DNA from 3 places in the Paenibacillus sp. NRS-1781 genome. Region 2 is predicted to be linked to each of the others. Evidence: riboswitches for the same ligand, from Rfam matches in the RefSeq annotation. Region 2 holds a riboswitch; each other region holds the start of a gene.

Region 1 (2,272 bases), on a different contig from region 2:
TCATGGTATAATCTACCTTATGGATTTTGAATAGTGGTGGATGTTTTCAGACCACGGCGCAGCTTCCCGAAAGGGGGTGAAGCCGATGGTCAACCTTGTGTCGTGCTACGATGTGTTGCGTTGGATGGTTACGTTACTAAGCCTGGTGTTTAGTATTCGTAAACTTTATCGCTGGCTACGTCGGAAATTTCGGAACAAGCGAAAACCCACCGTGTAATTAGGTTAGGCGCCTAACGGTGGGTTTAGCTACGCATTTAGCGCGCCGTGATGATCCACAGCCTTTCAAGTCCTAAGAGTCTTTGCCGTTGGTAGCGGCGAAGGCTCTTTTTAGTATACGGACACGGTGGTTATCTCTATACCTAATTTTATCACGTCCATTGCGTGCATGCAACGCAAAGTCATAGCCTTGATCCTTGCCGTATCGTTTAAATTTAAAATATTGCGCAGCATTTGTTGACAAGCCTGTAACAACAAAATAAGATAGTCCTAATTCGTAATATAGAGGAATAAAGGAAGAAAACAGGTGTGAACCGGACTTTCCACTTACAGGGTTTCGCTGAAATCATGTAGATGGCTGTTGTGCGTGTTCACTTAAAAGGGAAGTTCGGTAGATTCCGACACGGACCCGCCACTGTATACAGGCATCAGCAGGGAATTGCTGTAGCTTTCAGAACAGCCACTGGAACTGTGAGGAACCGGGAAGGCCTGAGAGATAAGCCTGAAGTCAGGAGACCTGCCTGTTTTAACATCACTGTCAGACCCACGGGATGCTGGGGAGGTGGTTAGGCGTGCTGCATACAGAATGTCTGAAACCGATCCGATCCCCTTGTTTTTAGAGGGTGAAGAGGGTGAGCTTAGGCATTTGATCATGAAAGCATTTCTGACTGCTGATCAAGCGGTCGGGGATGCTTTTTTCGCGCTAGGTATTTGTGAATGACAAGACAGAGGGGGATAAATAAGATGATAAGCAATCGTAAAAAGCGTTCATGGTTTATATGTACAGGGGTGATGCTGCTGCTGGCAGTTATGGCTCTGGGGGGATGCTCGACAACTAGTAAGACGGCGGATAGCCCCAGCAAGGGCGAGAACACATCCACACAACAGGCTACAGCAGATAAGAAACTGGTGATGGCGTATACGTGGAAACCGTCGGGCGTTGACCCGCACGGAGACAATAGCTGGGATGTCATGCGGTCCGGCGCAGGTGAGACACTTGTCCGTTTGAATGAAAAGCTGGAGCCAGTGGCTTGGCTGGCCAAGGAATGGAAGCAGGACAGTCCCACAGTTTGGACGTTCGGCTTGCAGGATAAGGTCACTTTTCATGACGGAAAGAGTATGGACGCGGAAAGTGTGAAAGCTTCCCTGCTGCGCTCCATCGAGAAAAGCCATTTGGCAAAGGATTTGCTAGACGTAAAGTCGATTGATGTAACTGGGCCGCTGGCGTTGAAAATCACGACTAACCAGCCCAATTCAGCGCTGGTGTCCAATCTGGCTGATCCATCGACGATTGTGCTGGATGTAGCGTCTATGAAGGATGAGCAGAGCTACCCTGCGATGACAGGTGCTTTTAAAATTAAAGCGTTCAACAAGGATCAGTCCTTGGTCGTAGAGCGTTATGACGGATATTGGGGCGAGAAGGCCCGGCTGGCTGAAGCAACGATGAAGTTCATTACGGACGGCAATTCACGCCTGTTGGCGCTGCAATCTGGCGAAGTAGATGTAGCGACTGATATTCCGGTGGATAACGCGGAGGTATTAAAAAAGAACGATAAGCTGCAAGTGCTGTCGGCTCCCTCTTTGCGCACTCATATGATCGTGTATAACATGGAGTCGCCTGTGTTCAAGGATGCCGCGAACCGCAAAGTAGTGGACAGCCTGATACCACGTGCATCCATTGTGAGTGCGATCATGAGAGGCTATGGTACGGAGGCAAGCAGCCCATTCCCGAGCATTCTCCCCTTCGGCAAGGTGGAACGTAAAGTGCTGGACGGAACGGCAGGGCAGTTGTTGACGAAGGACGGCTGGCAAAAGGATGCCCAAGGTACATGGACCAAGCAGGGCAAGCCGTTCGAGGTTACGTTGCTGACCTTCCCTCAGCGTCCAGAGCTTTCGGTCATGGCTGAGGTGATTCAGAGCCAACTGCTGAAAGAGGGCATCCAGGTGAAGATCCGCAAGGTGGAAAATATCGACGAGGCGCTAACCAAAAACGATTGGGATTTTGCCATGTACAGTATGCTGACTGCCCATACGGGGGAGCCGCAATATTTTATGG
Region 2 (2,272 bases):
CATATCCTTGGGATAAAGGGTAAAATGAAGATAAGGGCCTACAGGGTCTTTATCTTTTTTTGTTGGAAATGCATCGACAGAAGTTTTTGTTATAGGGAAAATATTTATTTAATATAATGAAAAAGCCTCGATGCGGATACCAGGACAGGAGCTGAGACGTTATGAATTCCATTTGTGTATTTGCCGGGTCCAGGCCCGGACATTCATCGGTATATCTTCAGGAGGCAGGCAAGCTTGGAGAGGCTATGGCGAGACATCAGGTCCGTTTAATCTATGGAGGCTCCAGCAAGGGGCTGATGGGCGAGGTCGCGGATGCGATGCTGGCAGGGGGCGGTCAGGTCACCGGGATTATGCCAACCCTGTTATTCGATGCAGAGATTATTCACCGGGGAATTACTGAATTTATTGAGGTGGCGAACATGCATGAACGCAAAGCGGTGATGAGCGAAAAGGCTGACGCATTCATTGCCCTTCCGGGCGGATTGGGAACCTTTGAGGAGCTATTTGAGGTGCTGTGCTGGGCGCAAATCGGCATTCATCGCAAGCCCATCGGGCTGCTGAATGTGAACGGATATTTTGACCCGTTGGAGGAAATGGTGCGTCATAGTGTGCGGGAGGGCTTTACCGGAGTTGACCATCCAACGCTGTTGAGTATCTCTGCGGACCCGGACGAATTGTTGCATATGTTAAAAAATAAGGCAGAGAACTTGAAATAAAGCGTTTTTCATGCTTGCGCAACTGATTAAGCCAAGGTTATGATAAGACCCATAATCAAATAGCGGACAGACAAGGTGCCTTTGTGATAGCGAAGGGTAACAGGGAATCGGGTGCAAGTCCCGAGCGGTCCCGCCACTGTAAGGAAGAGGATTTTTTCAGACGTCACTCGTGAGAAAACGGGGAAGACGAAAAAATCTGTTGATGCCGAGCCAGGAGACCTACCTTGATCTGTATGCACCGTTAACCTTCGCGGAGAGGATGGGTGTACGAAATCAGGAAATCAGGCGCACGCTGCTTTTTCCATGTTGGTTACAGGTTTGCGTGGATCAGAACGTGCAGAAGCGTTTCAAGCGTGAACAGGCAGATGGAAAGCAACGGCACGATGGCGGAAGACAAGAAGTGTCTTCTTATGCTGTGTCCGTCTGATGATACGATGCGTACATAGGAAACCCATCCGGGCAGGATGGGTTTTTTTGAGTTACAGGATGTCCATATACAAGTGAAATAGATAGAAGTATGGAAAACATGGCATAGATTTAAGAGGGAGGATAACGATGAGCCCATTAGGAAAATTGCTCGTGATTGGATTCGGACCGGGGGATATGGAACATATCACCAAACGGGCGCTGGACGCGTTGGCCGAGAGTGAGGTCATTATTGGCTACAACACCTATGTGGATCTGATCCGTCCGTTGTTGAATGGACAGGAGATTGTACGCACAGGCATGACGGAGGAAGTGAGCCGTGCGCAGGAGGCGGTTCGACAGGCGGAGATGGGTAAGAAGGTAGCCGTCATTTCCAGTGGAGACGCAGGCGTATATGGTATGGCGGGGCTGGTGTACGAAGTGCTGATGCAAAAGGGCTGGCGCCGTGAGGACGGGGTTGAGGTAGAAGTCGTGCCGGGGATATCGGCGATTCAGTCCTGTGCTTCGCTGCTGGGTGCGCCCGTCATGCATGATGCGTGCACGATCAGTCTGAGTGACCATTTGACCCCTTGGGAAACGATTGTGAAGCGTGTAGAGGCGGCAGCTTCGGCGGATTTTGTCATTGCATTGTACAATCCGCGGAGTGGCCGACGTACACGCCAGATTGTTGAGACGCAGTCCATCTTGCTGCGTTACCGTGATCCGCAGACTCCGGTTGGGCTGGTCAAGAGTGCTTACCGTGACCGTCAGCAAGTAATAGTGACGACGCTGGAGGACATGCTGAACCATGACATTGGCATGCTGACGACTGTCATTATAGGCAATTCCTCGACGATGGTGTATGACGGTCTGATCGTGACGCCACGCGGGTATCAGCGCAAGTATACGCTGGGTGCGACCGAGCAGGCGCTCAAGCCGCATCAGCGGCTCCGCACGGAAGCGGAGCCGTGGTCGCTGGGCGCGCAAGAGGATCGCGCGTTGAATGCGTCGCAGGCAGGCGCAGCTCCCGCAGTACCAGCCCCTGCGGGAGCTGGCGGGACCGCGCCCGCTCCTTCCGCGAGCGGTGCTGCTGCGGTTGCCACGCAGGCACGCCCGCAAGTGGTGGCTGCCGTGCAGGCCGCGCCGTCTGC
Region 3 (2,272 bases), on a different contig from region 2:
GAACAGCCGATATTTGATCCCATCCACTACGGGCTTTGATGATATCGCCGAGCGTTTGGCCTGTTTTGTCGTCCTTGACATTTTTGCTGTATAAAATGACGTCCGGATTGGCCGCAATAATATTTTCTTCACTGATCTGGTACCAGCCCTTTTGCGTTGCAGCCACATTTTCGCCGCCCGCCAAAGAAATCAGCTCGTCCATAAACTCGCCCTTGCCGACCGTCCAGCCAGGTGAAAATTCGACGTAGACTCTCAGCTTTTGCCCTTTACCGATATTTTTAACACCGTTTTTCACTTCCGCTACATCGGCTCTCATCTTGTCGGTTACCGCTCTCGCTTCTTTCTGATGGTTGGTAATTTTCCCATATAGTTCAATATTAGCCATGACATCCTCAACCGTTTTCGGCTCGGTTTTAAAAATTATAATTCCCAGGTCGCGCAGCTTGGTCGTAGCCTGCTCACTGAGTGATATGCCTGCAAAAACGACTTCTGGATTCGCTGCAATGATCTCCTCTTCATTCGGCTTCATAATGCCGCCCACTTTAGGCTTCTTCGTAGCTGCTTCCGGGTAATCCGAATAGTCCGATACGCCGACAATTTCCTTATCCAGTCCGATGGCGAACAGCGCCTCGGTTTCAGCCGGGGAGACGGAAACGATTTTACCCGGCGCTTTTTTGAACGTAAACTCCTGCCCGGTCGCATCCTTAATGGTCAGCGGGTAGACCGTTTTGCCCGGAGGCTCCTGAGCGGTTGCCGTCTGTCCCGGTTGCTGTGAGGCTTGATCCCCTTTATTTTCAGCGTTCTTTCCGTTAGCTCCACATGCACTCAGCACAACCGCCAAGACCAGAGCCAATAAGCCTGTAGTCCAGACCTTTATTTTATTCCCTGCCATGATTTGCACCCCTCCATATAAATTCTTTTAAAAGCGTCACTTGAACATCATCCGATATCTCTAAATCCAGCCTTCTTTTCCTTTCAAAAAACCCCTGCATCCTCAGATAAGGACACAGGGGTCACGTTAGCGCAGATCGTACGCAGGCGGCAGTTTCTTCCGCATGGACAGTCACTGCGAACACGTCATCCTTTCCTCGAAGGACTATGGTGACAGGCGGACGGGCAGGTATCCTGACTTACAGAAATATGCGACAGCCTGTTGCTCCTTCATATGCTTTGTGGCACATAAACCAGAGCGGACTGGCATTTTTCCATTTACAGTGGCGGGACCGCGCCGGATTCACACCGACTTCCCTTTTAACAGCGCACCGATATGAATCCGAGGGTTTCATACCACTGCACCGACCTCGTCTGCTGGATATTTGATGTAGTGTTGGTCAAGCCGTTCTTTTACTTGATGATTATAGGTTAAAAAAGACTGGCTTACAACCCAAACCGCCTGTTTACCTGCCCTATGTCTGTGATCATGAGAAGTATATACGCAGTCAGTTCTGATCCACCAGCCATCCGGTGAACTTGTGCCCTGTAGCCAAATCTGGATGTGTTGCTGTAGAACGGGTGGCGGTTAAATCTGCAAATGGCTTTTGTGCCAAACTCAACCGAATCCTGATGGCCCCTCCCGGCTTCGGATTCAGGCTCCAAAAATCATGACCTGGTACCAGCATACAAGCCAACTGACGAATCACTCCACCATGCGTGACGACCAGAACAGAAGGTGGGGCATCGGACAAACCTGTTTTCTGAAGCTCCATCATTTTGCGCCACTCATACAAAGAGTCAAGAAATTCACCAAGACGGTTCACAAAGTCTTTCCAGGGCTCTCCACCCGGCGGCGTAACCCGTTGCGGCTCATCAATCCACACGCGGTACAATGCCACATCTTTGAGCATATCATACGTTTTTCCATCCCATTCCCCAAAATGAAGCTCTCTCAGACGTGGTTCCATGATGACAGACCAAGCAGACATATTATCTGGTTTCAGTTCCGATTCTGGCAAAATGATCTGCAAGGTCTGACGACAACGTATCAAGTCACTACAATAGATTCGGGCAAAGGAATGTGTCTGTAATTGTTCCCGCAAAGGCTCTAATTCCTGCTCTGCTCCTGGCAGCAAGCCCAGATCAGAGTGCCCCAGGTATCGACGTTCCCTGTTCCATAAGGTTGTGCCGTGACGTACCAGCACAAGCTCCAAATCCCATGGCGGGTGTTCTGTAAAATCATGCTTCAAGGTCACATCACTTCCTGCTCTATTGCTGGTGTTCGGTGCGTCACGCTTCATCACTGCGTCCACCCCAGTGCATAACATCCGGCGGACAC

The links. A riboswitch is a leader RNA that binds a small molecule or an ion and turns the genes downstream of it on or off. The one in region 2 is predicted to bind cobalamin.
Region 1: linked by a shared signal. The riboswitch ahead of ACIFO6_RS15570 (ABC transporter substrate-binding protein) and the one ahead of ACIFO6_RS05325 (hypothetical protein) in region 2 are both predicted to bind cobalamin.
Region 3: linked by a shared signal. The riboswitch ahead of ACIFO6_RS07730 (ABC transporter substrate-binding protein) and the one ahead of ACIFO6_RS05325 (hypothetical protein) in region 2 are both predicted to bind cobalamin.

The regions. Positions count from the first base shown of each region.
Region 1 covers NZ_JBITPI010000043.1:53,624-55,895, reverse strand. The annotation lists cobalamin riboswitch at 558-755, shown strand; gene ACIFO6_RS15570 (ABC transporter substrate-binding protein) at 961-2,272, shown strand, end outside.
Region 2 covers NZ_JBITPI010000015.1:146,222-148,493, reverse strand. The annotation lists gene ACIFO6_RS05330 (TIGR00730 family Rossman fold protein) at 162-716, shown strand; cobalamin riboswitch at 774-957, shown strand; gene ACIFO6_RS05325 (hypothetical protein) at 919-1,143, shown strand; gene cobJ (precorrin-3B C(17)-methyltransferase) at 1,272-2,272, shown strand, end outside.
Region 3 covers NZ_JBITPI010000020.1:72,998-75,269, forward strand. The annotation lists gene ACIFO6_RS07730 (ABC transporter substrate-binding protein) at 1-892, opposite strand, end outside; cobalamin riboswitch at 1,099-1,316, opposite strand; gene ACIFO6_RS07735 (histidine phosphatase family protein) at 1,440-2,234, opposite strand; gene cbiB (adenosylcobinamide-phosphate synthase CbiB) at 2,234-2,272, opposite strand, start outside.